One region of the Microbacterium sp. NPDC012755 genome, then DNA from elsewhere that is predicted to be linked to it. Evidence: riboswitches for the same ligand, from Rfam matches in the RefSeq annotation. Region 1 holds a riboswitch; the other holds the start of a gene.
The links. A riboswitch is a leader RNA that binds a small molecule or an ion and turns the genes downstream of it on or off. The one in region 1 is predicted to bind thiamine pyrophosphate.

Region 1 (15,257 bases):
TGTCGGTGACGACCACGTCGGCGCCGGCCGCCGCCTCCACCGGGTCCGTGTAGAGCGTGATCGAGCCGCCGGTCTCGGCGGCACGGCGGTCGGCGGCCTCGACGACGTCGGCGCGCGGCGCGTAGTCGGCCGGCGAGGCGATGCGCACGTGCATGCCCGCCGTGACGCACGCGAGCGCGTAGGAGTGCGCCATGTTGCTCTGCCCGTCGCCGAAGAACGTGAGGGTGAGACCCTTCAGCTCGCCCTTGTGCTCGCGGATCGTGAGGAGGTCGGCCAGCAGCTGGCAGGGGTGGAAGTCGTCGGAGAGCGCGTTGACCACCGGCACGCGGGTGCCGTTCGCCATCTCCTCGAGACCGGCCTGGGCGTAGGTGCGCCAGACGATCGCCGCGACCTGGCGCTCCAGCACCCGTGCGGTGTCGGAGGGGGTCTCCTTGCCGCCGAGCTGGCTGTTGGCCGTCGAGATGATCAGCGGGGAGCCGCCGAGATCCGCGATGCCGACCGCGAAGGACACGCGCGTGCGGGTGGACGACTTGTCGAAGATCACCGCGACGGTCTGCGGACCGGCGAGGCTCTTGTCCGCCCAGCGGTCCTTCTTCAGCTCCAGCGCGAGATCGAGGATCTCCGCCTGCTCGGCGGGGGTGAGGTCGTCGTCACGCAGCAGGTGGCGGGTCATGCGGGGGCCTTTCCGGAGTCGGTGAGGGATGCCTGGACGTCGGCGAGGGATGCCGTGAACAGCTCGCGGAACTCGGCGAGCTCGGCGGCGCCGATGGTGAGCGCCGGCGCGATGCGCACGGTCTCGGGGTTGGCGGCGTTCACGATGAGACCGCGCTCCTGGGCCGCGGCGACCACGGCGCCGGCGACGGGAGCGGTCAGCGCGACGCCGATGAGGAGACCGCGACCGCGGACGCCCTCGATCAGCGGGGAGTCGACGGCCTCGATGAGATCGCGCAGCTCAGCGCCCCGCAGCGCGGCGTTCTCGACGAGACCCGCGTCCTCGATCTCGGCGAGGACGGCATCGGCCACGGCGGTCGCCAGCGGGTTGCCGCCGAACGTCGAGCCGTGCGAACCGGGTGTGAAGAGCGCGCTCGCGGCCCCGTAGGTGACGAGGGCGCCGATCGGGAAGCCGCCGCCGATCCCCTTCGCGAGGGTGATCGCATCGGGCGTGATGCCCTCGTGGCTGAAGCCGAACCAGGCTCCGGTGCGCCCTGCGCCGGTCTGGATCTCGTCCACGATGAGCAGCGCGCCGTGCTTCAGGGTGAGCGAGCGCGCTGCGGCGAGGTACCCCTCGGGCAGCTCGACCACCCCGGCCTCTCCCTGGATGGGTTCGACGATGACCGCGGCGACGCGGTCGTCGATCGCGGCCTCGAGCGCCTCGATCGTCGCCGGGATGTGCTCGACGCCGCCGGGCATGGGCTCGAACGGCGCGCGCATCGACTCCTTCGCCGTCATGGCGAGAGAGCCCATCGTGCGCCCGTGGAAGCCGTTCTCCAGTGCGATGATGCGCGGCTTCTCCGCTCCGCCGTGCAGACGGGCGAGCTTGAAGGCCGCCTCGTTGGCCTCGGCGCCGGAGTTCGAGAAGAACACGCGGCCGTCGATGCCCGCACCTGCGAGCCGCTTCAGGCGTGCGGCGAGGGCGAGCTGCGACGGCGTGGCGAAGTAGTTCGACACGTGAGCGAGGGTCGCCGCCTGGCGGGACACGGCCTCGACGAACACGGGGTGCGCGTGGCCGAGAGAGGTCACCGCGATGCCCGCGAGGAAGTCCAGCAGGCGCTTGCCCTCGGAGTCCCACAGATACGAGCCCTCGCCGCGCGTGAGCATGGCGAGGCGGGGCCCCGCGTTGAGGACCAGATCGCTCGCCGCGTCATCCTGCCAGTTGCTCATGCCGTCGTCCCTGCGCTTCCCATGACCACTTCTGTTCCGATTCCCTTGCTGGTGAAGAGTTCGACGAGCACCGAGTGCGGCACCCGTCCGTCGATGATCGCCGCGGCGTCGACGCCGCCCTCGACCGCGTCCAGGCAGGCCCTCATCTTCGGGATCATCCCGGACTCCAGGCTCGGCAGCATCTCGACGAGCGCGTCCGATGTGAGGTGCGAGACGAGGGAGTCCCTGTTGGGCCAGTCGGCGTAGAGCCCCGGCACGTCGGTGAGGATGACGAGCTTGCGCGCCCCGAGCGCCACCGCGAGGGCGGCGGCGGCGGCATCCGCGTTGACGTTGAGCGACTGCCCGGGGTGGTCCAGATCGGGCGCGATCGACGACACGACCGGCACTCGCCCCGCGGCCAGGTGATCGAGCACGGGGGTCGGATCGACCTCGACGACATCGCCCACGCGACCCAGATCGACCTCCTCCCCCTCGATGATGACGCCGCGACGACGCCCGCCGAACAGACCGGCGTCCTCACCGCTGAGACCCGTCGCGATCGGGCCGTGGGAGTTGATCTTCGACACCAGCTGCGGGTTGACCTGGCCGGTGAGGACCATCCGCACGACGCTGATCGCCTCGGTGGTGGTGACCCGGTAGCCGCCCTTGAACTCGCTCGGGATGTCGAGACGATCGAGCATGTTCGAGATCTGCGGGCCCCCGCCGTGCACGACGACGGGCTGCACGCCGACGTAACGCAGGTACGCGATGTCCTGGGCGAACGCCTCCTGCAGCTCGTCGGAGACCATGGCGTTGCCGCCGTACTTGACGACGACGATCTGGTCGCGGAACTTCTTCAGCCACGGGAGGGATTCGATGAGGGTCTCGGCCTTGACCGCGGCGATCTCGGCCGGGGTGTCCTGGATGTCGGTCATGAGGCGTAGGCGCTGTTCTCGTGGACGTACTCGTGGGTGAGATCGTTCGTGAGGATGGATGCCGTGGCCTCGCCGACCTTGAGGTCGATGACGAGGTGGGTGGCCCGAGGGGTCAGGTCGACCTCATCGCGGGGACGGTCGGGGCCGCCCTCGCTGCACACGCGGACGCCGTTCATCCACACGTCGACGTCGTAGGGGTCGAACTGCGCGGCCGTGGTGCCGATCGCGGCGAGGACGCGCCCCCAGTTCGGGTCGTTGCCGAAGATCGCCGCCTTGAAGAGGTTGTTGCGGGCGACGGAGCGCCCGACCTCGACGGCGTCCTTCTCGGATGCCGCGTGCTGCACCTCGATCGTGATGTCGTGGCTCGCCCCCTCGGCGTCGCCCTGCAGCTTGACGGCGAGCTCCTGGCAGACCTCGGAGAGCGCGGCGGCGAAGTCGTCGAGGTCGGGGGCCACCTCGGACGCCCCGTTGGCGAGCAGCGTCACCTGGTCGTTGGTCGACATGCAGCCGTCGGAGTCGAGACGGTCGAACGTCTGACCGGTCGCCCGGCGCAGCGCCTCATCGGCCTCGAGCGGTTCGAGGACGGCATCCGTGGTGAGCACGACGAGCATGGTGGCGAGACCGGGGGCGAGCATCCCCGCGCCCTTCGCCATGCCGCCGATGGTCCAGCCGTCGCGGCTCACCACCGCGGTCTTGGCGACCGTGTCCGTGGTCATGATGGCCTGGGCGGCGGCGTCCCCTCCCTCGGAGGAGAGTTCGGCGATCGCCTGCGCGGTGCCGGCGAGGACCCTCGAGCGGAAGACCTCGTCACCGGTGCCGATGAGTCCGGTGGAGCACACGAGCACATCCCCCGCACTGACGCCGAGGAGCTCGGCCGCCTTCTCGGCGGTCTGGTGCGTGGTCTGGAAGCCGAAGCTGCCGGTGAAGCAGTTCGCCCCGCCCGAGTTCAGCACGACGGCCTCGACGACGCGGTCGGCGACGGCCTGCTGCGACCAGATGATGGGGTTGGCCTTGGCGCGGTTGCTCGTGAAGACGGCCGCTCCGACCTTGCGCGGGCCGCGGTTGACGACCACGGCGACGTCAGGCTTTCCCGTGCTCTTGAGGCCTGCGGCGACGCCGGCCGCCTCGAATCCTGCAGGTGCGGTGACACTCACGGTGCGACTCCGTTCACGGAGAGGGCGCGGTCTTCGGGGAAGCCGAGCGCGATGTTCATGGACTGGATGGCGGCACCGGCGGTGCCCTTGACGAGGTTGTCGACCGCGGTGACGACCGTGACGCGGTTCGCGGCGCGGTCGATCGCGAGTCCGATCAGCGCGGTGTTCGCCCCGAGCACGTCGGCCGTGCGCGGGAACTGCCCCTCGGGGAGCAGCTGGACGAAGGTCTCCCCCGCATAGGCGCTCTCCCACGCGTCGCGGATCTGCGCGTCGGTGACGCCCTCGGCGATCGGAGCGGTGGAGGTGGCGAGGATGCCGCGCGACATCGGGACGAGCACGGGCGTGAAGGAGATGCGGATGCCGTCGGCCTCTGCCCCGGACGCTGCGGCGAGCGCCTGCCTGATCTCCGGGATGTGGCGGTGCGTGCCGCCCACCGCGTAGGGGTTGGCGGTGCCGAGGATCTCGCTGCCGAGGAGGTTCGTCTTGAGGCTCTTGCCCGCGCCGGAGGGGCCGACCGCGAGCACGGAGACGATGTCTCCGGGATCGATCACTCCCGCGGCGACGCCGGGCGCCAGGCTGAGGCTCACGGTCGAGGCGTTGCATCCCGGTGCCGCGATGCGCGTGGCGCCGCGCAGGTTCGCCCGCTGCTTCCCCTCACCGACGGGCAGCTCGGGAACACCGTACGCCCACGGCTCGTGGAAGTCGCCGCCGTAGAAGGCGTCCCACGACTCCTTCGAGGTGAGCCGGTGGTCGGCGCCCGCGTCGATCACGAGCGGCACCGAGCCGAGCGCGTCGGTGTACTGCCCAGACTGCCCGTGCGGCAGGGCGAGGAACACGATGTCGTGCCCTGCCAGGATCTCGGGTGTCGTGTCCTGCAGCGTGAGATGGGCGAGCGAGCGCAGGTGGGGCTGATGCTGGATCAGCGGCTGCCCTGCGTTCGAGTGCGCGGTGACGGTGCGGATCTCGATGTCGGGATGGGCGGCCAGGAGGCGCAGAATCTCGCCGCCTGCGTAGCCGGATGCGCCGGAGACGGCGACGGAGTACGTCATGCTTCTACCTTAACGGTGGGAGGGTCGGAGGCCTGAGCGGCGACACCGGCACTCGACCGCCGTGCGTGCACAGGCAGGAGCGCGGGGTCGCCTAGAGTCGGCGGCCGCCGCGGCGTCGGCGCACAGCGATGACGCTCGGAGCGAGCGTCAGAGAAGCGGTGGCGGCCGAAGACATGTCGCGACAGTAGCGCGAGCGCCGCGGCATCCGCAAATCCTGCGCGTCACACGCCCTGCGGGATCGGCGCGGCGAAGAAGGCGAGCTCGTGCGCGCTCGCGATCTCGAAGGCGCGGAGCATCCTCCCTCTGCGCGAGGGCGACGATGCCGCCGCGGCCCGCGACACGTACGCGATCGCCGTCTCCGTCGCGGCTTCGAAACCGGGGTCGGCGTAGGTCGCGAGCCAGGACGCGTACGGATGCCGTGGATCGCGGGCGTACTCCCCGAACTCCCCCGCGTGCAGACGCCGACCGAGGTCGGTGTAGAGCCAGAAGCAGGGCAGGATCGCCGCGATGAGCTCGGCATAGTCGCCCCCGAAGGCGACGGAGCGCAGGTGATCGAGGTAGGCCGTCGTGGTCGGGGCGGGCGCGGCGGCGAACGTCTCCTGGCCGACGCCCGTCGCGGGGGTCAGCCAGGAGGCGTGCAGCTCGAGCTCCCCGACGATCGCCCCGTGTGCGGACTCCGCCCAGAACGCCTGCTCCGCCGACGACGGCGCCAGGCGGGACGCCTCCGCCAGCACTCTGGCGTACTCCCGCAAGTACAGCGCGTCCTGCGCGAGGTAGAACACGAAGGCATCGCGATCCAGCGTGCCGTCGGCGAGGGCACGGATGAACGGGAGCTCGTCGATGCCGGAACGGATGCCGGAGATGCCCTCCCACCAGTCCGCGCGGACCTCACCGGGGGTGGGTCGGGTGTCGAGACCACCGCGGGACCAGAGGCCTGCGAAGTGGTGCACCGGGCCGTGTCCGCGTCCGACACGGAGCGCATGGCTCTCACGCAGCGCCTCCCGCAGCCAGGTGCGCGCTCCGGCGACGGCATCCGCCGGGCTCTCCCCCCGCGCGAGCAGCGTAGCCAGCGCGGAGGACAGCGAGCAGCCGGTGCCGTGCGTGTGCGGGGTGTCGATGCGGGCGCCGGAGAACTCGCGCCGCACCCCGGCGCCGATCAGCGCGTCTGGGGTCTCCGCACCGGTGAGGTGCCCGCCCTTGACGAGCACCTGGGCGCCGATCTCGGCCGACAGCTCCTCCGCCGCGGCGAGTGCCTCCTCCCAACCTGTGATCCGACGGGAGGTGAGCACGGCGAGCTCGGTGAGATTGGGGGTGACGACGTCGGCACGGCTCAGCAGTCCGCGCAGCGCGTGCTCGGCCGCCGCGTCGAGCAGGCGGTCCCCGCTGGTGGCGACCATGACGGGATCGATCACGACGATCGGCGGGCGCACCCGGTCGAGCCAGTCAGCCACGGCGCCGATGACCTCCGCGTCGGCGAGCATGCCGATCTTCACGGCGTCCACGACGATGTCGGCGGAGATCGCGTCGAGCTGCGCGCGCAGGAACTCCGTCGGCGGCACGTGCACGGCGCTGACGCCCTGCGTGTTCTGCGCGGTGAGAGCGGTGAGGACGGCCATGCCGTATCCCCCGTTCGCCGCGATCGACTTCAGGTCCGCCTGGATGCCCGCCCCTCCCGACGGGTCGCTGCCGGCGATGCTGAGCACACGCGGCACCCCCGCTGCACGCCAGCGGCGGAGGAATCCTCGCGCCGCCGCTGCCGGATCATCGGCGGCGCACAGGGCCGACACGACCGCGAGACCGGCGGCGCCCGCCTCGCGCAGGGGCTCGGCGTCGTCGATGCCGACGCCGCCGATCGCCACGCACGGCAGCGGAGTGGCCGCAGCCACCGCCGCGAAGCCCTCGATGCCGAGTGCCGGCGGATGGTCGGGCTTGGTGCTGGTCGGTCGGATGACGCCGACGCCGAGGTAGTCCACTGTGCCCTCCGGCAGCTCTCCGAGTGCGGCGAGGTGCTCAGGGCTGTTCGCGGTGAGACCGATGAGGGCGTCGGGGCCGAGTGCGGCACGGGCGCGCAGCACCGAGGAGTCCCCCTGTCCGAGGTGCACGCCGTCGACGCGGGCGCCCGCGGTACGAGCGGCGAGCGCGGCGTCGAGACGATCGTTCACGACGAGGAGCGCTCGACCGTCGATCACCCGGGAGAGCTCGACGAGCTGCGCGGTCGTCTCGGCGTCCGTCGCCCGCTTGTCGCGCAGCTGCACGATGCGCACTCCCCCGTCGACGGCCATCCGCACGGTCTCGACGACGCCGCGTTCTCCGCACAGCCCCGGATCGGTGACGAGGTACAGGGAGAGGTCGGCGATCACAGCGCGCCACCCTCGACGCGCGCCGCTCCGGCGAGATCGTCAGGGTGCACGGCGGCGAGCGCATCGAGCAGTGCGACCGCGAAGCTGCCCGGGCCTGCGGATGCCGCAGCGGCGCGCTCGGCGGCGATCGTGTAGACGAGGCTGGCCGAGGCGACCGCCGTGAGCGCATCGGCTCCCGTGGTCCGTGCGGCCCCGAGGAACGCAGCCATGACGGCGCCGAGAGCGCAGCCGCCTCCCGTGACCCTGGTGAGCAGCTCGTGCCCGTTCGCGAGCCGCAGCACGCGCTCCCCGTCGGTGATCAGGTCCACCGGCCCCGACACCGCGACGATGCTGCCGAAGCGCGAGGAGAGCGCGACCGCGGCGTCGGCGGCGGCATCCGTGGTGTCGGTGGCGTCGACCCCTCGACCGCCTGCGCTGAGACCGGCCAGTGCCAGGATCTCCGAGGCGTTGCCGCGGATAGCCGTCGGGCGCAGCGCCACGAGCTCCTGCGCCAGCGCCGTGCGCACCGGGAGCGCGCCGATGGCGACGGGGTCGAGCACCCAGGGCGTGCCGGACGCCGCGGCTCCGGCCGCCGCCTCCAGGCTCGCCGCTCGCTGCTCGGGGTTCGGCGTGCCGAGATTCACGAGCAGGCCGGAGGCGACGCCGGCGAACATCCCGGCCTCGCCGACGATGTCGACCATCGCGGGGGCCGCGCCGACGGCGAGGAGCACGTTGGCCGTGAACCCGGTGACGACGGCGTTGGTGATGCAGTGCGTGAGAGGAGGCGTCTCTCGCAGCACCCCCAGCAGCGTGGCGGCCTCGGAGACGAGGTCGGAGGCGGATGCAGGACGCAGAAGATCGCTCATGCGACATTCCCTTCGCTAGTGCTAACTAGATCAGGTTCGACGGGTCTGTTCTCAGCCGCGGATGCGGCACCCCGTGTCACTGCTCGCAGTCTAGCGAAGAGCGCGGATCACCCGAGCTCGGCGAGCAGCTCCAGCTCCTGGGCCCGGGTGAGCCCCGCGCGCCGCTCGCGGTCGACGCCGCGTGCTCGTTCGTCCGCGAGAACCGCGTCCACGGTGTCCCCGAGCGGACGCAGCGTCCCGCCGTCGGAACGATAGGCGGCGTTCGAGCGCGTCATGAAACCGGTCATCTCCGCCGGCAGCCACAGCGGCAGCGAGCGCTCCCCCATCCAGTACTCGACACCGTGCTCCACGAGCCACTCCTCCTCGGCGGACACCGTGTCGCCGTCGTGCCCCGCCGCCGCGCGGAACAGTGCGAGCACCTCGCCGAGCGCATGCTCGTCGCCGACCGTGTTCACCGCACCGGTCGACGTCGTGGCGGCCACGTACGCCGCGAGGTCATCGACGTCGATCACCTGCGTCGTGCGCCCCTCGGTCGGTGGCAGCAGCACCGTGCCGTCGCCCGCGCGGTCGAACGCCGCGGCCCAGTATCCGAAGCGATCGCTGGGGTCGCCCGCGCCGACGATGAGTCCGGGGCGCACGATGAGCGTCCGGTCTGCGAGCGTGCGAACCGCGTCCTCCGCGGCGACCTTCTGCGGACCGTACTCGTACTCATCCCCCGGTTCCGCGGCGATGTGCAGCGGAGCGGACTCGTCGGCGCCGACCGTGACGTCGTCGGAGTAGGCGGACATCGACGAGACGTACGTCCAGCGTGCGGCTCTGTCTCCGAGCGCCGCGACGGCGGCGACGACATGGTCGGCACGGGAGGAGATGTCGATCACACGGTCCCAGTCACGCACGGCCGCCTCCGCGTACGCGTCGGGATCATCCCGGTCCGCCCGCACGAGAGCAGCCCCGCTCGGCCCCGTGCGTGTGCCACGGGCGAGGCACGTGACCTCGACGCCGTCGTCGATCAGCCGTCGCGCGATGCGCCCGGAGAGCCAGCCGGTTCCGCCGAGGATCAGAGCAGTCGTCATGCGTCCATGTCATCAGCATCCGCTTCCGCGCGGAAGCCCGTTCCGCCCAGAGCAGAGCACAGACACCGCAGCGGAGCCGACCTCAAGGGCGCCGCAGCTCCTCCAGGCCGCGAAGCTCGGGGAGGGTCCACGTCGGGTCGGGGCGCCACGCGACCCACTCCGGGTCGAAGGGCCAGTCGCCGTCGTGGAAGGACTGGATCGCGGCATCCGCATGCCTCTCGATCTGCGCGGCCTGCTCGCGGGTGAGGCGACCCTGCACGATCGCCGCGGCGACCTCGTCTTCGTCCTTGAGATGAACCGTGCGGTCCGCCGCGATCCAGACGTCGAGGATGTGATCCGAGGAGTAGGTGTCGCGGTCGGTGCGCAGATGGGCGTTCTCCAGATTCACGTACCAGCCGTCGAAGCGCCAGTCGCCGTCATCCGCGTGCGTCCAGAACAGGCACACCGACCAGGGTGCTCCGGCCGGAGCGATGCGCAGGCTGCCGCCGCCCCACCATGCCTCGACGATCCTCGTGCGGCCGTCGAGCCAGCGCCGCTCCAGCGGGATCGAGCGCACGCGCTCGCCCGTGACCGTCCCCTGAGCCTCCTGCAGCGTGCCGGAGGCGAGCCAGGCCACGAGCCCGCGCTCATCGTCGCGCACGACGCGCATGGGGCTGATCGTCGAGGGGTCTCCCGGCTGCCAGCCGGGCGCCCGGTAGTGCCAGTCGATCTGCTCTCCGGGCGCGAGGAACGGACCATCGCCGAGCGGGCGGACGCCCTCGGGAACGGCCGCCGGGGTGCTGTGCGGGAGGATGCTCATCCCGACACGCTACCCCGGCGCCGTACCGGAACCGGGCTCAGTCGCGCAGCGCGGCGCCGAACCGTTCCGCCGCGACCGCGACACCGGCGAGCTTGGCCTCCGTGGCCTCCGCCGCGGTCAGCGTGCGGTCGTCGGCGCGGAAGCGCAGCGCGAACGTGAGGCTCTTGGACCCCTCGGGAACGCCCTCGCCGCGGTAGTCGTCGACCAGGCGCAGGGACTCGAGCATGGGCCCCGCCCCTTCGATGAGAGCGGCACGGACATCCCCAGCGGGGACCTCCGCGGGCACCGTGAGCGAGACGTCCTGCGTCGCCGCGGGGAAGGTCGACAGCGAGGCCGCGACCGTTCCTCCCCCGGCGAGCGAGAGGATGCCGTCGAGATCGAGCTCGAGCACCGTCGCGCGACCGGGCAGGTCGGCGTCCTCGGAGACCGCCGGGTGCAGCTCGCCGACGTAGCCGACCTCCACATCCCCGATGCGGAGCGCACCGGCACGGCCGGGGTGGAGCGCGGCGCGCTGCGTCTGCACCACGTCGATCTCGACGCCCGCCGCCGCGGCGATCACGCGCACGGCGTCGAGGGCCTCGGAAAGACCGGCCGCCTCGGCCGCTCGGCCAGGCTGGCGCGCCGACACGTTGCCCGTGAACAGCGCCGCGACGTGACGGTGCTGCGGCGGGATCGACGCGTTCAGCTCTGCGAGCGTCTCGTCCGACGGACGCACGCCGAGCGGCGGCACCTCGTCGGTGCCGTAGACAACGCCGGGTTCGGGCAGGAAGACGACGCCGGTCTCGAAGATCGCGAGGTCCGTGAAGCCGCGCGAGATGTTGCGATGCGCGATCTGCAGCAGTCCGGGGATCAGCGAGCGTCGCAGGTACGGCGCCTGGCCGTCGAGGGCGTTCGCCAGGCGGATGCTGGGCAGGTGCTCGCCCGCGGCGGAGCCGTGCAGATCGTTCTGCGCCTCGTTCGTGAACGGGAACGCGGACGTCTCGACGAGTCCTGCGGATGCGAGCGCGTTCGCGACGCGGCGGCGACCCTGCTGGTGCGCGGTGAGTCCGCGGCCGGAGGGCGGCGTGGGCAGCACCGACGGGATGCGGTCGAGCCCGTGGATGCGCGCGACCTCCTCGGCCAGCGTCCACTTGTCCGTGAGGTCGGGGCGCCAGGTGGGCGGAATGACCGTCCAGCCGGCGTCGGTCGCGGTGACCTCGGCGCCGATCGTCTCGAGCGCGCCCGAGATCTCGGCATCCGTGTAGTCCACGCCGATGAGCCCCTCGACGAAGCCCGCGGGCAGGTCGATCTCGCCGACGAAGACCTCGGCGAACAGCGCGCCACCCTCCTCGGTGAGCGTGCCGCCGGCGAGCTCGACCATGAGGTCGGCGGCGCGGCGGGCCGCGACGAACGGGATCAGCGGGTCGACGCCCCGCTCGAAGCGCTTGGATGCCTCGCTGGGCAGCTTGTGACGACGTGCCGAGCGCGCGATCGTGACCGGGTCGAACGTCGCCGCCTCGATGAGGACGTTGCGCGTGGTCTCCGTCATCTCAGTCGTGCCGCCGCCCATGACCCCGGCGATGCCGATGGGGCCCGAGTCGTCGGTGATCAGCAGGTCAGAGGCGTCGAGCGTGCGCTCCTGGCCGTCGAGCGTCGTGATCTTCTCGCCCGCGGAGGCGCGGCGCACGGTGATGCCGCCGCTCAGGGCGTCGAGGTCGTAGCCGTGGAGGGGCTGGCCGAGCTCGAGCATCACGTAGTTCGTGATGTCGATGAGCACGCCGAGGGAGCGCATGCCGGCGAGGGTCAGACGCGCGATCATCCAGGGCGGCGTCGGACGCGACGGGTCGACCCCGCGCACCACGCGGGTGACGAACTCGCTCGCACCGACGCGTCCGCGCACGGGAGCCTGGTCGTCGATGATCGCGGTGTGACCGGTGCCCGGCTGAAGCTCGGCGAAGTCGCGCTCGGCGGGGTCGCGGAACGCCGCCCCCGTCGCGTGCGAGTACTCGCGAGCCACTCCGCGGAGCGAGAAGGCGTAACCGCGGTCGGGGGTGACGTTGATGTCGACGGCGACGTCATCGAGGCCGAGGAGCGCGATCGCGTCGGCGCCGACGGGCGCATCGATGCCGAGGTCGGAGAGCACGACGATGCCGTTGTGCTCATCACCCAGGCCGAGCTCGCGCGCCGACGCGATCATGCCGTCGGACACGTGTCCGTAGGTCTTGCGCGCCGCGATCGGGAATGGACCGGGCAGCACGGCACCCGGAAGCGTCACGATCACCTTGTCGCCGGCGACGAAGTTGTGCGCACCGCAGACGATCCCGCGGATGCCGCCGTTCGCCTCGCCCACGTCGACCTGGCACCAGTTGATCGTCTTGCCGTTCGACTGCGGCTCGCCCTCGAGCGAGACGACCTGTCCGACGACGACGGGACCGGTGATGTCGAAGCGGTGGACATCCTCCTCCTCGAAGCCGACGCGCACCATCGCCGCGAGGACGTCCTCGGGCGTGGCATCCGCTGCCAGATCGACGTACTCACGCAGCCACGAAAGCGGGACGCGCATCACACCACCATCCCGTACTGCTCGCTGAATCGGATATCGCCCTCTGCCATGTCGCGCATGTCCTGCACGTCGCTGCGGAACATGAGCCCGCGTTCGACGCCCATGCCGAAGGCGAAGCCGCTGTAGACGTCGGGGTCGATGCCCGCCGCCCGGAGCACGTTCGGGTTGATCATGCCGCAGCCGCCCCACTCGATCCAGCGCGCGCCGCCCTTGAAGGTCGGGTGCCACAGGTCGAGTTCTGCGGAGGGCTCGGTGAAGGGGAAGAAGTTCGTGCGGAAACGCGTCTTGGCCTCCGGTCCGAAGAGCTGACGCGCGACGTGGTCGAGCGTGCCCTTGAGGTGCGCCATCGAGATGCCCTTGTCGACGACGAGGCCCTCGAACTGCGTGAACACCGGCAGGTGCGTCGCGTCGAACTCGTCGGTGCGGTACACACGGCCGGGGCAGAGCACGTAGATCGGCACGTCGCGGTCGAGCATGGACCGCACCTGCACGGGGCTCGTGTGGGTGCGCATGACGAGGTGACGCGAGGCCGGGTCGACGTAGAACGTGTCCTGCTCCTGGCGCGCCGGGTGGTCGACGTCGAAGTTCAGGGCGTCGAAGTTGAACCACTCGTGCTCGAGCTCGGGGCCTTCCGCGATCTCCCACCCCATGCCGACGAAGATGTCGGAGATCTGCTCGCTGAGCAGGGTGAGCGGATGCCGGGCGCCGACGCGCGTGCGGGACGGCACGGCGGTGATGTCGACGCGCTCCGATTCGAGCCGAGCGGCGACCTCGGCCTCGGCGAGCTCGGCCTCCTTGGCGGCGAGCGCCTGGGTGACCTGGCCGCGGCCCTGGCCGACCAGCTTGCCGAACGCCGCCTTGTTCTCGGGGGCGACCTGCCGCATGGACGCGTTCAGGACCGCGAGCGGCGACCCCTCGGCGACGTGTGCGGCGCGGGCCGCCTTCAGCTCGGTGGTGTCGCGCGCCGCCCCGATGGCCTCGAGGGCTGCGGCGACGGCGGCTTCGACCGCTTCTGGGGTGATCTCTGGAGACTCAGACACGAGAGTCGAGTCTACCGGGGGCACGCCGCCGCGCCGTGCGGCTCACAGACCTTGGGCGCCGGAGTTGCTCCCGTCGTGCTTCCCGGCCCGGCTCTGCAGTGCGATCACCTCGGTCATCGTCGACTCGTCGTCTGCGGCCGCGTTGTGCGCGACCGCGACCTGCTTCGGCGAGCGCTTCGCGCGGCGCTGGAGCCGGTAGGCGATGTAGGAGAGCACGAGACAGACCGCCACGTACATCGAGCCGCCGACCATAGCGGCCTGGATCAGTGGAGATCCGTAGGGCGCCTGGTTGCCGATCTGGTTGATCACATACAGCAGCTCCTGATACGTGATGATGAACCCGAGTGCGGTGTCCTTCAGCGCGACGACGAGCTGAGCGATGATCACAGGCATCATCGCGCGAATGGCCTGCGGCAACAGGACCAGCTGCATCACACCGCTCTTGCGCAGGCCGATGGCGTAACCGGCCTCCCGCTGCCCCCTCGGGAGCGACTCGACGCCGGTGCGCAGCACCTCGGCGAGCACGGACCCGTTGTAGACGATCAATGCGATCACGACGGCGAAGTACGGCGGCATCTTCACGCCGATCACGGGAAGACCGTAGTACAGCAGCATCATGAGAACGAGCACCGGAACAGCTCGCAACACCTCGATGATCCATCTGACCGGCTCACGCACCCAGGCATGGTCGGAGAGACGCCCGATGCCGAGGATGAAACCGAAGACGAGCGATCCGACGCCCGCCGCGGCGAAAGCTCCGAGGGTGCTGAGCAGACCCTGCCCGAACCGCACCCAGACCGCGGAGAAGGTGAAGATGTTCCACTTCTCCGCGCTGAACTGCCCGGTGACGTAGAGCCGCCATGTCACCCAGCCGAGAGCGGCGAGAACGACGAGTACGGTGAGGACGCCGATGATCCGGTTCCGGGCGATCGCCCTGGGTCCAGGGACGTCAAAGAGTACAGAGCTCATCGAGCGATCCTCCACTTGTTCTCGAGGTAGCGCTGCAGCCAGCCGAGCAGCAGGACCAGTGCCACGAAGACCACCATGACCCAGAGCAGAACCACCAGCGCGTTCTCACCCACCTCACTGAGTGACGCGCGGATCGTGCCGAGATTGACGACCGAGAAGCCGGCCGCGACCGTGGTGTTCTTCATGAGGGCGATGAGCACGCTCATCATGGGAGGCACGACAGAACGCGTAGCCTGCGGCAGCACGACGAACCGCATGACCTGCCCGAAGTTCAGGCCGATCGCCCGCGCCGCCTCCGCCTGCCCGACCGGGACCGTGTTGATGCCGGCCCGGAGTGCTTCGGCGACATAGGTGGCGGTGTAGACGCCGAGCGCGACGATGGCGAGCAACGTGTAGTTCATCCGCTCGCCTACGAGGATCGGCAGGCAGAATGCGAAGAAGAACATCACGAGGGTCAGCGGCGTGTTGCGAATCCAGTTCACGTACACGCCGCCGACCGCCCGTGCGATCGGCACCGGGGACACCCTCGCTGCTCCTACGACCAGCCCGAGCACCAGGGCGATGAGCCCACCGCCCAGGAACAGCACGATCGTGCCCCCCAGTGCTTCTCCCCAGAGATCGAGGTTGTCTG
Region 2 (15,257 bases), on a different contig from region 1:
TGGCTCGTCACGGTGGCGCTCGATGCACGCAGCGCCGTGGATCCCCGCTGGCATGACGATCCGGAACGGGCCGTGCGCGCGGTCGGCGAGGGCCTCCGGATGCTGCACGAGAGCCTTCCCGTCGACGAGTGCCCGTGGGAGTGGAGCGTCGCAGGTCGCATCAGCGGCGCCGCCGCGCGCGGTGTGATCGTGCCGGAGAAGCTGCGGACGCCCCCTCCGGTCGACAGGCTCGTGGTGTGCCACGGCGACGCCTGCATGCCCAACACGCTGCTGGACGATGCGGGCCGCCCCGTCGCGCACGTCGACCTCGCCGCGATCGGAGTCGCCGACCGGTGGGCGGACATCGCCGTCGCCGCGATGAGCACGAAGTGGAACGCCGGCCCGGGCTGGACCGACACCCTCGTTGAGGCGTACGGCGTGGAGCCCGACCGGGAACGGCTCGCCTACTACCGGCGGCTGTGGAACAGGACCTGAGTCACGACGCCCCGCCCGCGCCGATGACGAAGTTCCAGGACCCGGTCGCGACGGCGGCGGCGATCGCGACGAGCGGGATCACCGCACACGCGAGCAGGAGCGCGGTGTCGCGTCGAGTCCACACCGATTCCCGTGCCCACGACCGCGGACCCGTTCCCCCGAATCCCCTGGCCTCCATCGCCGTGGCGAGCGAGGAGCCGCGGCGGATCGCGAGCACGAACAGCGCGAACGCCATGCCGAGGGTGCGGCGGATACGACCCTGATCGGCGACGCCTCGCGCCCTCCTGGCGAGCGCGAGAGCCCGCCAGTCGTCGGCGAGGAGTCCGAGCATCCGCATTCCGGCGAGGGCTCCGACGACGAAGCGCGCGGGCAGCCGGAGCCGCTGCGCCAGATCGTCGGCGAGGTCGGTGGGATCGACCGTGACGAAGAGCACCACGGAGGGCAGGCCGATCGCCAGCACGCGCACCGCGGTGGCGGCGGCGAGCGCGAGCGATCCGTCGCTCACCCTCATCAGCAGCCACTCGAAGTGCACCTCGCCGCTCTGCGCTCCGTACAGGGCGATCGTGACCGCGCTCAGCGGCGCCGCGATCCAGAGCACCGCGGTGCGGGTCCAGAACTCGCGTGCGCCGAGGCCGGCGAGCAGCAGCAGCGGGATCTCCAGGACCAGGGCGACGGATGCCGACACCACGTCGATCGAGAGGATGAGCGGAACCGCGATGAGCAGCGCCGCGGCGAGCTTGGCGAGCGCCGAGCGCGGAGCGATGGGACCGCGGCGCTCGATGCGGGCGGTGAGCGGGTCGATCATGCGCCCACCTCGAGCCTGCGGGCGTGCAGAGCGCGCAGCACGGCCTCATCGTGGCTGATCGCGACGATCGCGGCGCCGTCGTCTCTCAGGCCCGCGATGATCGCGACGAGCTCGGCCCAGGTCGTGGCGTCCTGCCCGAACGTCGGCTCGTCGAGCACGATCATCTGCGGGCGAGTGGCGAGAGCGGCGGCCACCGTGAGACGACGCTTCTCCCCTCCGGACAGCGTGTACGGGTTCGCCTCGGCGAGCGCGGTCAGCCGCAGACGCTCCAGCAGCTCGTCGGCACGTCGGGCGATCTCCGCCTCGTCCAGCCGCAGAGCGCGGGGGCCGACGGCGAGCTCCTCCCGAACGGTCTTCGCGAGGAGCTGGTGCTCGGGGGTCTGCAGCACCGTCGCGATGCGGGTGAGCAGCGCGCGGGACGTCCAGCGGAAGGGGTCGTCTCCCGACCCCGACGACAGCGCCGCCGAGGCGACGACCCGCCCGCTCTCCGCTGGGATGAGACCCGCGAGCGTGAGCCCGAAGGTCGACTTGCCCGCCCCGTTGGGGCCGGTGATGCCGATCGCCTCCCCCGCGTGCACGTCGAGGTCGAAGGGACCGGCGACCGGGATGCCGCGGCTGCGCGCCACAGTCAGGGCGTGCGCCCGCAGCAGGAGCTCACCCGGTCCGTGCGCCGGCGGAGGGGGAACGGCCGGCGGATGACCGGGCACCCAGACCCCGGAGGCGGCGAGCTCGGCGCCGCGCGCGCCGAGCACCTCGTCGGGAGTCCCGTCTGCCAGGACGACGGTGCCTTCGGGCTCCGCGCCGAGCACGATGACCCGGTCGACCAGGGGCAGCCACACGTCGATGCGGTGCTCGATCACGACGAGGGTCGCCCCGGTCGCGTCGAGGGCGGCGGCGACCGCATCCCGCACATCCCGCACCCCCTCGGGGTCGAGGTTGGCGGTCGGCTCGTCGAGCAGGATCGCTCCGGGGCGCATGGCGATCACGCCCGCCAGCGCCAGCCGCTGCTTCTGCCCTCCCGAGAGTGCCGCTGTCGAGCGGTCGAGGGGCACGTCGAGCTCGACGGCATCCATCGCCTCGCGCACCCGCGGCCAGATCTCCTCGCGGGGCACGCCGAGGTTCTCGCATCCGAAGGCGATGTCGTCGCCGACCCTGGCGAGCATGGTCTGCGTGTCGGGGTCCTGCAGCACCATCCCGACGCGGCCCCGGCTCTCCGTCGCGGGAACGCCGTCGACGAGGAGCGCTCCGTGCGTCTCCCCCTCGTCGGCGCCGCCGAGCACGCCACCGAAGCCCTGCAGCAGCGTGGACTTGCCCGAGCCGGAGGCGCCGAGCAGAAGCACCCGCTCCCCCGGCTCGATTCGCAGTTCGACCTCGCGCACGGCCCAGCGCAGCCGGGTGGCGTAGCGCCATCCCCAGCCGCGCGCATCGAGCGCGGCGGGGTTCACCCGGGCGATCACACTCGTGCGGTGACCTCGCGGCCGGCCGCGAACCGGCTCAGGGCGCCGGTGGCGGCGAGTCCGCGGGCGATCAGCCAGGCGCCGAGCCCGGCGATCACCGCACCGGAGATGGTCGTCGAGGAGATGTAGACGGCGGTGAAGAGCGTGTCCGCCCCCGGGTACCAGAGGATGCGGTCGTTGATGCCGCACGCGAGCCCCGCGCCGGCGCCGGCCAGCATCGCGACGGGCAGACGCCAGACGCCGTACAGGAACACGAGGAAGATCAGCTCGGCGCCGATGCCCTGCACGAGTCCGGAGACGATGGTCAGCGGCCCCCACGCGTTGCCGATCAGCGCCGAGATGATCGCGGCGACCAGTTCGGTGTAGAGCGCGGCGCCGGGTTTGCGGACGATCAGCCCGCCGAGGACGCCGGCGATCAGCCACGGACCGGCGAGCAGTCCCTGGACGCCGGGGAGCAGCGCCTCGAGGGCCCCGCTCGGGGTCACGTATCCGACGTTCCAGAGCAGGAAGATCGCCGCGCAGGCGACGGCGACGACGCTGGCCACGACGATGTCGACGACGCGCCACCGCCAGAGCTGGGCGTTGCGCAGGCCTGTGGCCGTGGATGCCGCTTCGGTGCCGGACCGGTGCGTGGACGTACTCATCTGAACTCCTCCCTGCGCCGGCATGATCCGGATCAGGTTCGACGGTCGAAGCGCGATTCGCTCCCTCTCAGCCCGGCTCGCCGGACTCCCGTGGTTGTGCTCTCGATCATACCCAGTGCCGACACTCCGCGCTCCCCTGTTGCGGCACCGCGGTTCTCACGGGAGAGTTCGGTACCGTAAGCAGGTGACCGCTCCTGACTCCGCCGAGGCCACCGCTCCCCTGGGCGATGCCCCGATCGACGCCGCCGCAGACGCGGACACGTCGGCCATCGACGCGGAGCTCGACCGGGTCCCAGCGATCCCGGATGCCGCGGCTCACGACTCCGAACTGGAGCAGCTGGTCGCGGACGCAGAGGCCCCCGCCGCTCAGTGGGCGAGCGAGGGCGGAGCGGCGACCGCGCTCACCTGGGTGGATGCGGCATCCGTCGCCGACCACTCCCCGACGGCGACGCTCGACGGCGATCAGGTGCGCGAACCAGGGGCCGCGCTCTGGACGGGCGCCCGGCTGCGCCCCGCCGCGGCGGGTCCAGGCGTGCTCGTGCCGATCGGCATCCTCGCCGCACTGGCCGCCTCCTACGCGGGCACGACCCTGCTGTGGCCGCTGCACGAGGTCGCGCCGACCGTGAAGACGGCGGAGTTCCAGGCGACGGCCGCTCCGGCAGCGGCCATCACGTGGCCGACGCAGGGCAGCGCGGCGGTCGGCATCCAGGGCATCGGAACGGTCGCCTCGTCGCCGGATCCGGCCGTCATCGCCAGCATCACCAAGGTGGTCAGCGTGCTCATGGTGCTGGATCAGATGCCGCTCGCCGTCGGCGAGCAGGGCCCGTCCTTCTCGTTCACCAAGGCCGACAGTCAGTCGTATCTCGCGTACAAGCGCAGCGACCAGTCGGCGCTCGACGTGCCCGTCGGGGGTTCCCTGACGGAGTTCCAGATGCTGCAGGGCATCCTGCTCGGCTCGGCGAACAACTACATCGACCGCCTCGCGAAGGAGATCTGGGGCTCGGACAAGGCCTTCGCCGACGCCGCGGCGACCTGGCTCAGAGATCGCGGCATCCAGGGCATCACGATCCTCTCGCCCTCCGGATTCGACGAGCGCAACACGGCGACCCCCGAGGCGCTGATCGCCGTGGCGGAGCGGGCGATGCAGAACCCCGTGTTCGCGGGGATCGTCGGCACGCCCTCGGTCGAGTTGCCGGGCGCCGGACTCGTGAAGAACACGAACGGGATGCTGTCGGACTCCGGTGTGGTCGGCATCAAGACCGGCACCCTTCACGAGAGCTGGAATCTGCTCACCGCGAAGGACGTGGTCGTCGACGGCACGACCGTGCATCTCTACGCCTCGGTGCTCACGCAGGCCGATGACGACATGCGTCTCGCGTCGACGCGATCCCTGTTCTCGCAGGTCGAGGACGCGCTGCAGGCCGAGACCCCCGCGGTGGCGAAGGGAACCGTCGTCGGAGAGGTGGACACCCTGTGGGGTGCGTCCACCGAGATCGTGACGGATGCCGACGCCGAGGTCGTGCTGTGGGACGCCGCCGCGGCGGAGGCGACGCCCGAGTTCGACCTGGGCGAGAAGAGCAAGGCGGGCGCCGAGGTCGGCACGTTGACCGTCGCCGGCCCCCTCGACACGGCGACGACGACGCTCACTCTGAAGAAGAAGCTCGAGGGGCCCAGTGCCTGGTGGCGTCTCACCCACCCCCTGGAGCTCTTCGGTCTGACCTCCGACAAGCGCTAGTCGGAGCCAGGCACACAGGCCCAGGGCGCACGGCCCCAGGTCGCACGCGAAAGCCCCGCCCCGAGTGACCGGGGCGGGGCTTTCGCGGTGAACTCAGGCCCTGTTGTCGCCGGAGTCCGATCGCTCGATGAGCGACTCCGCCGAGGCGACCTCCGCTGCCGGACTCTGCGCGCCGACCGAGGCGCCGACGCGCGCGGCATCCGCCTCGGCCTCGGCGTCGCCGGTGACGACCACGGGGGTCGTTCCGGTGAGCGCCGCCTCGGCGTCGATGTCGGCCGCGGCCTGCTCGAACTGCGACTGGTACAGACGCCAGTAGGCGCCCTGCGCGGCAATGAGCTCGTCGTGCGTGCCCTTCTCCACGATGTCGCCGTGCTCCATCACGAGGATGAGGTCGGCGTCACGGATGGTCGACAGGCGGTGCGCGATGACGAAGGACGTGCGTCCTTCTCGGAGCGCCGCCATCGCGTGCTGCAGCAGCAGCTCGGTGCGGGTGTCGACCGCCGACGTCGCCTCATCGAGGATGAGGATCGACGGCTGCGCGACGAACGCCCTGGCGATGGTGATGAGCTGGCGCTCGCCGGCCGAGACGTTCGACGCGTCCTCATCGAGGACCGTGTCGTAGCCCTCGGGGAGAGCGTGCACGAACCGGTCGACGTATGTCGCCTTCGCGGCGGCGAGCACCTCGTCGTCGGTCGCCGTGGAGCGGCCGTAGCGGATGTTCTCGCGGATGCTCCCGGCGAACAGCCACGGATCCTGCAGCACCATTCCGGTGCGCGAGCGCAGGTCGTCGCGGGTCATGTCCGCGATGTCCTGCCCGTCGAGCAGGATGCGTCCGCCGCTGAGCTCGTAGAACCGCATGATCAGGTTGACCAGCGTGGTCTTTCCCGCGCCGGTCGGGCCGACGATCGCGACGGTCTGCCCTGGCTCGACCTGGAACGACAGGTCGGTAATGAGCGGACGGTCCTCCGAGTAGGAGAACGCGACGTTCTCGAACTCGATGACGCCCTTGCCGTCGACGACCGTGGGGGCGTCGGCGGCATCCGGCTCCTGCTCGTCTTCGTCGAGCAGCTGGAAGACGCGCTCCGCGGATGCGGTTCCCGACTGCACGACCGCCGCCATGCCGCCGAGCTCTGCCAGCGGCTGGGAGAACTGCTGCGAGTACTGGATGAACGCCTGCACGTCGCCGAGGCGCAGCTGGCCGTTGGCGACCATGAGGCCACCCAGCACCGCGAGGGCGGCGTAGCTGAGGCTGCCGACGAAGGTCATCGCGGGCATGATGATGCCCGAGAGGAACTGCGCCTTGAACGCCGACTGGAACAGCTCCTCGTTCTCGACCTGGAACTTGTCGAGAGCATCCTGCTCGCGTCCGAAGACCTTGACCAGCGCGTGGCCGGAGAAGGCCTCCTCGACGCGGGCGTTCAGGCGTCCGACCTTGCGCCACTGCTGGCCGAAGGCCTTCTGCGAACGCGGGCCGATGACGCCGAAGATGACGCCCATCAGCGGGAGCGCGATCAGGGCGACGAGCGCGAGCTGCCACGAGATCGAGAACATCATGATCAGCACGCCGACCACCGTGAGCACCGAGGTGAGGGCGCCGGACAGCGACTGCTGCATGGTCTGCGTGATGTTGTCGATGTCGTTGGTGACCCGCGAGATCAGCTCACCGCGCTGCACCTTGTCGAAGTACGACAGGGGCAGACGGTTGATCTTCGCCTCGACGTCTTCGCGCAGGCGCCACATGGTGCGCACCATGATGACGTTGATGACGTAACCCTGGATCCAGCTGAGGAGCGCGGCGAGCACGTAGATCGCCAGCACCGCGAGGATGATCCAGCGCATGGCCTCGAAGTCGATGCCGTCGCCGACCTTGAAGTCGCGCATCGCGGCGACCTGGTTGGCGAAGTCGTCCTGGCCGAACTGGCGCAGCTGCTCCACGACCTCGCTCTTCGGTGTCCCGACGGGGAACCCGGGGAACGTGTCGGTCTTGCGTCCCAGTTCGTTGGAGAAGAAGCCCGCGTAGACGAGGTTGGTCGCCTCGGCGAGGACCTTCGGGGCCGCCACGGAGAGGAAGACGCCGATGGCGCCGAGAACCGACACGAACACGAACCAGACGGCGGAGGGCTTGAGGAGCCCGATCATCCGCTTGAAGCTCGGTCCGAAGTTGTCGGCCTTGCCGGGCGCGACGCTGTCCCAGTCCCCCGAGTTCTGACGGGCCTGCTCGGCGAGCTCGGCCTCGTACTTCTCCTCCTCGGTGAGCTCGGGCTCGACGGTCGCGGCGGCCTTGGCCGCCGCCATGCGCTCCCGACGGCTCTGCGGCTTCTCGGGAGTCGACGGGTTCTGCGCGCTCATGCGTCCACCCCCAGCTGCGACTCGACGATCTCGCGGTACGTGTCGTTGGTCTCGAGCAGCTCCTCGTGGGTGCCCACGCCGACCATGGTTCCTCCTTCAAGGACGACGATGCGATCGGCATCCGTGATCGTCGAGACGCGCTGCGCGACGACGATCTTCGTGACGTGCGGGAGCTCCCGCCACAGCGCCTGTCTCAGGCGGGCGTCTGTGGTGAGATCGAGCGCCGAGAACGAGTCGTCGAAGACGAGGATCTGCGGCTGGTGCACGATCGCACGTGCGATGGCGAGACGCTGGCGCTGACCGCCCGAGACGTTCGTGCCGCCCTGGGCGATGCGCGAGTTCAGCCCATCGGGCATCTCCTCCACGAAGTCGCGCCCCTGTGCGATCTCCAGCGCATGCCAGAGTTCTTCATCGGTCGCGTCCTCACGACCGTAGCGAAGGTTCGACGCCACGGTGCCCGTGAAGAGGAACGGGCGCTGGGGCACCAGGCCGATGCTCTGCCACAGCGCGTCGACGTCGGCTTCACGCACGTCGGTCCCGCCCACGAAGGCGGCGCCTCCGGTGACGTCGAAGAGCCGAGGGATCAGGGAGACGAGCGTCGTCTTGCCCGCACCGGTGGATCCGACGATCGCGACGGTCTCCCCCGGTTCCGCGGCGAAGCTGATGCCGTGCAGGACAGGCGACTCCGCACCGGGGTAGGTGAACTCGACGGCGTCGAAGGCCACGGCTCCGGGGACGGGGAAGTCGCTGACGCCGTGCTCGGGGCGCGTCATGCTCGACGTCGAGTCGAGGACCTCGCCGACGCGCTCGGCCGAGACGGCGGCGCGCGGGATCATCATCGCCATGAAGCTCGACATGATGACGCCCATCATGATCTGGCCGATGTACTGCATGAACGCGAAGAGCGTGCCGATCTCGACGGTGCCCGAGTTGACCTCGATGCCGCCGAACCAGATCACCGCGACGACCGTGACGTTGAGCACGAGCATGAACAGCGGGAACAGGAGCACGAAGAGCGAGCCGATCTTGCGGCCGACCACCATGATGTCGGTGTTCGCGCCGCGGAAGCGCTCTTCTTCGATCTCCTCGCGCACGAAGGCGCGCACGACGCGGACGCCGGTGAGCTGCTCGCGCATGATGCGGTTGACGTTGTCGATCTTCTTCTGCATGCTCCGGAACAGCGGCACCATGCGGCTGATGATCAGGAGGGCGATGATCAGCATGACCGGGACGGAGACGGCGATCAGCCAGCTCAGGCTGGCGTTCGTCACGACGGCCATGATGATGCCGCCGATGGCGAGCAGAGGCGCGGTGACGAACATCGTCGCGCCCATCATGGCGAGCATCTGGACCTGCTGCACGTCGTTCGTGTTGCGGGTGATCAGTGAGCCGGCGCCGAACTGCGAGACCTCGCGCTCGGAGAATCCGCTCACCTTGGCGAAGACGTCGGCGCGGATGTCACGGCCGGCCCCCATGGCGGCCCTGGCGGCGAAGTAGGTCGCGATGACGGACGCGACGATCTGGCCGAGCGAGACGACGAGCATGAACAGGCCGGTGCGCCAGATGTACGCGGTGTCACCCTGGGCGACGCCCTGGTCGATGAGGTCCTTGTTCAGGTTCGGCAGGTACAGCGACGCGAGGGCGCTGGCGAACTGGAACACCAGGACGCCGACGAGCAACCATCGATATCGGGAGAGATAGCGGACGAGGATTTTTCCCAGCACAGGCGGACTTCCTTGAGGGGTTGGAACAGCGGATTTCTCGGCTGGCGGATGCCGACCGACAATCAGCCGCATCACAGATTGTCACGTGCCACGGACATTCGCATCCCCCTGAGGGGGGACCTTCGCTCACAGCGAACCTTATTTCGCTGCGGTCTGCGGTTTGTGCACTCGGGAGAACAACAGGACCGATTCAGAACAGGGGGTGCTCCGGCACGTACGCCCGCGCGTCGGCTCCGGCATCCGGTGCCAGTTCGGCGATGGTCGGCGGGTTCCACTTCGGGTTGCGGTCCTTGTCGACCAGCTGCGCGCGGATGCCCTCCACGAGGTCGGGGTGCTCGTTCACGAACCACAGCACCCTGCGGTACTCGCCCTCCAGCGCCGCGCGCAGACCAGGAAGGTCCCTGGCCTCGCGGACCGCATCGAGCGTGACGGCGAGACCGGTCGGGGCGAGGCCCTCCAGCAGGTCGGCGATCGCTGCGGCATCCGCAGTGCCCTGCGCCTTCAGACGCTCGACGATCTCGGCGACCGTCGGTGCGGAGAACGCCTCGTCGATCCACTCGCGCGATGCAGGCAGGACGGACGGCTCTGGCGTCTCGTCGAAGAGCAGCACGATCTCCGCCGGCCCGGTCGGATCGGCACGGTAGGCCAGGGCCTCGCGCAGCGCCTCCAGCCGGTCGGAGGGCACGAAGTGGTCGGCGAAGCCGAGGTAGACGGCATCCGCGGCGTTCATGGTGCCGCCGGTGAGGCCGAAGTACTCCCCGAAGCGGCCGGGGGCGCGCCCGAGCAGCCAGGTGCCGCCGACATCGGGAGTGAATCCGATGCGAGTCTCTGGCATCGCCAGAGTCGAGCGCTCGGTGACGATGCGGATCGCCGCGTGACCGGCGAGGCCGATGCCGCCGCCCATCGTGATGCCGTCGGCGATCGCCACGACCGGCTTGGGGTACTCGGCGATCATCGCGTTCAGGGCGTACTCGGCCCGGAAGAACTGCGCGGTCTCCTCCGCCCTCCCCGCGACGATCTGCGCGTGCAGCGCACGGACGTCCCCGCCGGCGCACAGGCCCCGCTCGCCTTCGCCGTCCAGGACGACGATCTGCACATCGGTGTCGTCGCGCCAGGCGTCGAGGGCCGCTGTCAGCTGCACGATCATGTCGTGGTCGAGGGCGTTGATCGCCTCAGGGCGGTTGAGTGTGAGCCGCCCGAGGGCTCCTTCGGTGCGGACGAGAACGCGCGGAGCAACGGTGGGATCGGTCACGAGAGCCAGGCTACTCCCGTTTCCGAGGCGGCCTTTTCACCGGGAAATGCGCGATCCTGCGGCTTTTCCGGCAGGATAGACAGAACTGCCCATGCAAGGAGAGGTCGCGGATGCCCGACGGACAGGTGCTCGAGTTCACGCGCGTCACGAAGCGTTTCAACGATGTGACGGCGGTGTCCGACTTCTCCGCTCGGGTCGAGCCCGGTGTCGTGACCGCTTTCCTCGGCCCGAACGGAGCCGGCAAGACGACCTCGCTGCGCATCCTGCTCGGCCAGGTGCGCCCGACCAGCGGTACGGCCACGATCGGCGGCGTGCCCTATGCAGACCTGCGCACCCCGTTGCGCACGATCGGCTCGGTGCTCGAGGAGACGGTCTACCGCCCTCGGCGCACGGCGGCCAGGCAGCTGACCATCGCCGCGAAGGCCAACGGCATCCCCCTCTCCCGTGTCGACGAGGTGCTCGCGCTCGTGGGCCTCGACGGTGAGGGCGAGGGCCGCATCGGCAGCTTCTCCCTTGGGATGCGGCAGCGCCTCAGCGTCGCGCACGCCCTGCTCGGCGACGCCGGAACCCTCGTCTTCGACGAGCCGGCCAACGGCCTCGACCCCGAGGGCATCCGCTGGATGCGCCTGCTAATGCGCCGTCTGGCCGATGAGGGGCGCACCGTCCTCGTCTCCTCGCACGTGCTGAGCGAGGTCGAGCAGGTCGCCGATCACGTGCTCGTGCTGTCGAAGGGCCGGCTGGTCCTGTCCAGCGGCATCGAGAGCCTCGCCGACCCCGCAGCCGGTTCGGTGGTGGTGGATGCCGCGGATCGCGCCGCGCTCACCTCCGCCCTCGCCGCCGCAGGGTTCGAGGTCGAGGTGCTGCGCTCGGGTCTCACCGTGCGCGGCGGAGACGCCAAGACCGTCGGATCGGTCGCAGCGGCCGCCGGCGTCGCGCTGAGCACCCTCGTGCAGCGAGGACCGACGCTGGAGGACGTGTTCATCGAGCTCGTGCGCGGAGGCAAGCTCGCGCCGCACGCCGAGGCCGTCGCCTCGCAGCTCGTGCTCCCCGAGGCGCCCGCGTCGGCCGCGGACGACGCCGCCGAGGAAGCCCCGGTCGAGGAAGCCTCCGTCGAGGAGACCCCCGTCGAGGAGGAGTCCACCGACGAAGCCCCCCTCGATGACGCGCCCGCCGCCGTGGACGTGCTGCCGCTGGAAGCCGAGTCCGTTCCCGGAGACCCGCTGGCCGCCGCCGTGCTGACCGCCGGCGCGGGAGCGGCGATCGCCGAGGCCCCCTCTGCGGAGGATGCGGCCGATGCCGCCTCCGACGCGGTAGACGCCGCAGCGGACGCCGAGGATGCCGCGGCAGATGTCGATCACGCGGCCGCTGAGCTCGGGTACGCCGCAGACGCAGCGGATGCCGAGGACACGGCCGATGCGGCCGACGACGCGACAGACGACGACGCTGACACCGGCTCCGCAGAGGCGGAGGGCGAGGTCGCCGAGTCGACCGAGACCGAAGAGGCACCCGCTGCAGACGTCGCCGGAGGACCCTCGTTCGACGAGATCCTGTTCGGCACCGCGTCGGCCGACACCGGCGAGACGGCCACCGAGCCGCACGATGCCGGTGAGGACGCCGAGCACTCCGGCCTCGAGGTCTTCGAGGGCCTCGACTCCTCGGAGGACACGACCGCAGCATCCGAATCCGAGTCGTCCGAGTCCGAGTCCGAGTCCGAGTCCGAGTCCGAGTCATCCGACACCGAAGCAACGGAGTCCGAAGCGTCGGAGACGACGGGCGACGAAGCGTCGGAGACTGTGGGCGACACGGAATCCGAGGCGTCGGAAACCGCGAGCGAAGAGGATGCCGACCCTCGGGCGGCAGCCGTCTCGTCGATGCTCGCCGCCGCGGCTCGCGCCTACTACGAGGATGAGCCGAAGGACTACCCCTTCGCCGAGGCGCCCACGGGCGATGAGCACGCGCCGACCAGCGATGAGCAGGGCCAGGACGAGGGCGCGCACTGGGCGGTCGCCACGACCGGAGTGATCGACACCGTTCCTACCGCTGACGGCGGAGGCTCCGCCGAAGAGGCTGCGGATGACGCGGGCGACCCCGCCGAGGGCGACCAGGCCTCCGACCACCACGAGCACGAGGGTCACGAGCACGAAGGCGAGCACCACGAAGGCGAGCACCCCGAGGGCGAGCACCACGAAGGCGAGCACCACGAAGGCGAGCACCCCGAGCACCACGAGGGCGAGCACCACGACCATCATCACGGCTGAACGCCGCTGACACGACGAACCCCTCCTGCCTGCGGGCACGGAGGGGTTCGTCGTGTGAAGCGGAGTCTCTGACGAGGTCAGGCGGGCCGCGGACGGATCACGGGACGGCGGCTCCCCTTGGACACCGGGACCGGAGCTGTGGCGACGATCTCCTCGACGTCGGCGGGCTCGTCGGACACGTCCAGACGGAGCGCCTGGGTCAGCGCGAGGCCGTGGCTCGTCGTCAGGATGAGTCGGCGGTACTCGTGGTCTCCGTCGAGATCGATGACGACGCTCGGACGTCGTCTGCGGATCAGGACGAAGTCGAGGCTGCCCGCGGTCTTCCACGTTCCCGCGGCGAGCACTCCCGGGATGTGCGTGCCAGGGTTCGGCACTCCACGGAGCCACGTCCATGCGTCATCGGTGAGCTGCACCTTGGCGATGGTCTCGCGCTCGATGCGGATGTTGTCGCGGTGGAAGCTCGCGGCACGCTCGATCGGCGAGAGCACGATCTCGAGTTGCGTCTGGTCCAGCAGCAACGTCACCATGCCACCAGTCTGCCAGCGGCATCCCCCCAGTTGTCTGGGTCTTGCTCACAGGAACGCAACGATCCCTTGTCGTGTTGATCCACTTCTCCCCTTCCCGCACGCCGAGATTCGAATATATGTACCATACTCGAGTCTCGGTGGGTCCGGGGACCGCCGAGGCGCGCGGAGGGGCAGTCGTCAGGAGCGAGTCGCGCGAGCCGCCGCCGCAGCCGCGGCCGGGAGCGCCTGCTCGATGAGATCGAGCTCTTCGTCGCCGTGCGCGGCGGTGAGGAACCAGGCCTCGAACACGCTCGGCGGGAGCGCCACTCCCTGCTCGCGCATGGAATGGAAGAACGGCGCGTACCGGAACGACTCCTGCGCCTGGGCCTCCGCGTAGTCGCGCGGCGCCGAGGCTCGGAACGAGGCGTTGAACAGGTTCCCCGCCTTCGCCACGGAGTGGGTGACCCCGACCTCCGTCAGCGCGCCCTCGAGGGCCGCGACCAGGCGAGCGGATGCCGCGTCCACCGTCTCGTACACCTCCGGCGTCGCGAGGCGCAGCGTCGCGAGCCCCGCGGCGACCGAGAGCGGGTTCCCCGACAGGGTTCCCGCCTGGTACACCGGGCCGAGGGGCGCGAGAAGGTCCATGATCTCGGCGCGGCCGCCGAGGGCCGCCAGCGGCATCCCCCCGCCGACGACCTTGCCGAAGGTGATGATGTCGGGGAGGTAGTCCTCGCCCGCCGCGGCCTGCAGGCCCCAGAAACCCGCGGGGTGCACGCGGAATCCGGTGAGCACCTCGTCGAGGATCATCAGGGCGCCGTGCTCGTGCGCGGTGTCGGCGATCAGGCGGTTGAAACCGGGAACCGGCGCCACCACGCCCATGTTGGCGGCCGACGCCTCGACGATCACGGCCGCGATGCGGTCGCCGTGCTCGGCGAACACCGCTGCCAACGCATCGGGATCGTTGTAGCCGATGACGAGCGTCTGCGCGGCGATCGGGGCGGGGACGCCCGCGGATCCGGGGAGCGCGAGCGTCGCGATCCCCGATCCGGCCTCCGCCAGCAGGCCGTCGGAGTGGCCGTGGTAGTGGCCGGCGAACTTCACGAGCAGGTCGCGACCGGTCGCCCCGCGCGCCAGTCGGATCGCGGTCATCGTCGCCTCGGTGCCCGTCGACACGAGACGGACGCGCTCGACCGGGCGCGCCTCGGCGAACCGCACACGGTCGGCGATCAGCGTCGCGAGCTCCACCTCGCCCTCCGTCGGGGCGCCGAACGACAGACCGCGCGTCGCAGCCTCCTGCACCGCCGCGACGACCTCCGGGTGCGCGTGACCGAGCAGAGCGGGCCCCCACGAGGCGACGAGGTCGACGTACTCGATGCCGGCGGCATCCGTCACCCTCGCCCCCTTGGCCGAGGCCAGGAAGCGCGGAGTGCCCCCCACCGAGCCATAGGCCCGCACGGGAGAGTTCACTCCGCCGGGGGTCACCGCGCGGGCGGCGGCGAACAGATCGTCATTGCGGTCGGTCATGAGAACTCCTCCGGATGGCGAAGGGGCGATCAGCCGCGCAGCCAGCGCGCGGCCTCGGTCGCCCAGTAGGTCAGCACGGCGTCGGCTCCGGCGCGGCGGATGGACAGCAGCGACTCCAGCACGGCGGCCCGACGATCGATCCAGCCGTTCGCGGCGGCGGCCTCGATCATCGCGTACTCGCCGGACACCTGATATGCCCAGACCGGAATATGCACGGTGTCGCGCACCTCCCTGAGCACGTCGAGGAAGGACATGGCGGGCTTCACCATCACGATGTCGGCGCCCTCGGCCTCGTCGACGACCGCCTCGCGCACGCCCTCCCGGCGGTTGCCGGGGTCGAGCTGGTAGGTGCGGCGATCGCCGGTGAGCTGGGAGTCCACCGCCTCACGGAACGGCCCGTAGAACGCGCTCGCGTACTTCGCGGCGTAGGCGAGCAGCAGCGTCGAGTGGAAGCCCTCGGCGTCGAGCGCCGCGCGGATGACGGCGACCTGGCCGTCCATCATCCCCGACAGCCCGAGCAGCTGAGAGC

Region 2: linked by a shared signal. The riboswitch ahead of ACFY5A_RS03185 (ECF transporter S component) and the one ahead of thiM (hydroxyethylthiazole kinase) in region 1 are both predicted to bind thiamine pyrophosphate.

Annotation. Positions count from the first base shown of each region.
Region 1 covers NZ_JBIBCT010000002.1:262,174-277,430, reverse strand. Annotated here, with positions in the region: gene argF (ornithine carbamoyltransferase) at 1-673, opposite strand, end outside; gene ACFY5A_RS18495 (acetylornithine transaminase) at 670-1,881, opposite strand; gene argB (acetylglutamate kinase) at 1,878-2,795, opposite strand; gene argJ (bifunctional glutamate N-acetyltransferase/amino-acid acetyltransferase ArgJ) at 2,792-3,949, opposite strand; gene argC (N-acetyl-gamma-glutamyl-phosphate reductase) at 3,946-4,998, opposite strand; gene ACFY5A_RS18475 (bifunctional hydroxymethylpyrimidine kinase/phosphomethylpyrimidine kinase) at 5,220-7,358, opposite strand; gene thiM (hydroxyethylthiazole kinase) at 7,355-8,203, opposite strand; TPP riboswitch at 8,193-8,287, opposite strand; gene ACFY5A_RS18465 (NAD-dependent epimerase/dehydratase family protein) at 8,311-9,276, opposite strand; gene ACFY5A_RS18460 (DUF402 domain-containing protein) at 9,359-10,075, opposite strand; gene pheT (phenylalanine--tRNA ligase subunit beta) at 10,113-12,617, opposite strand; gene pheS (phenylalanine--tRNA ligase subunit alpha) at 12,617-13,657, opposite strand; gene ACFY5A_RS18445 (amino acid ABC transporter permease) at 13,700-14,626, opposite strand; gene ACFY5A_RS18440 (amino acid ABC transporter permease) at 14,623-15,257, opposite strand, start outside.
Region 2 covers NZ_JBIBCT010000001.1:667,739-682,995, forward strand. Annotated here, with positions in the region: gene ACFY5A_RS03170 (phosphotransferase) at 1-474, shown strand, start outside; gene ACFY5A_RS03175 (energy-coupling factor transporter transmembrane protein EcfT) at 476-1,279, opposite strand; gene ACFY5A_RS03180 (ABC transporter ATP-binding protein) at 1,276-2,736, opposite strand; gene ACFY5A_RS03185 (ECF transporter S component) at 2,733-3,380, opposite strand; TPP riboswitch at 3,371-3,482, opposite strand; gene ACFY5A_RS03190 (D-alanyl-D-alanine carboxypeptidase) at 3,565-5,115, shown strand; gene ACFY5A_RS03195 (ABC transporter ATP-binding protein) at 5,209-7,410, opposite strand; gene ACFY5A_RS03200 (ABC transporter ATP-binding protein) at 7,461-9,188, opposite strand; gene ACFY5A_RS03205 (enoyl-CoA hydratase/isomerase family protein) at 9,379-10,440, opposite strand; partial or broken gene ACFY5A_RS03210 (ATP-binding cassette domain-containing protein) at 10,551-11,108, shown strand; gene ACFY5A_RS03215 (pentapeptide repeat-containing protein) at 12,475-12,711, opposite strand; gene ACFY5A_RS03220 (hypothetical protein) at 12,776-13,225, opposite strand; gene ACFY5A_RS03225 (glutamate-1-semialdehyde 2,1-aminomutase) at 13,403-14,728, opposite strand; gene hemB (porphobilinogen synthase) at 14,758-15,257, opposite strand, start outside.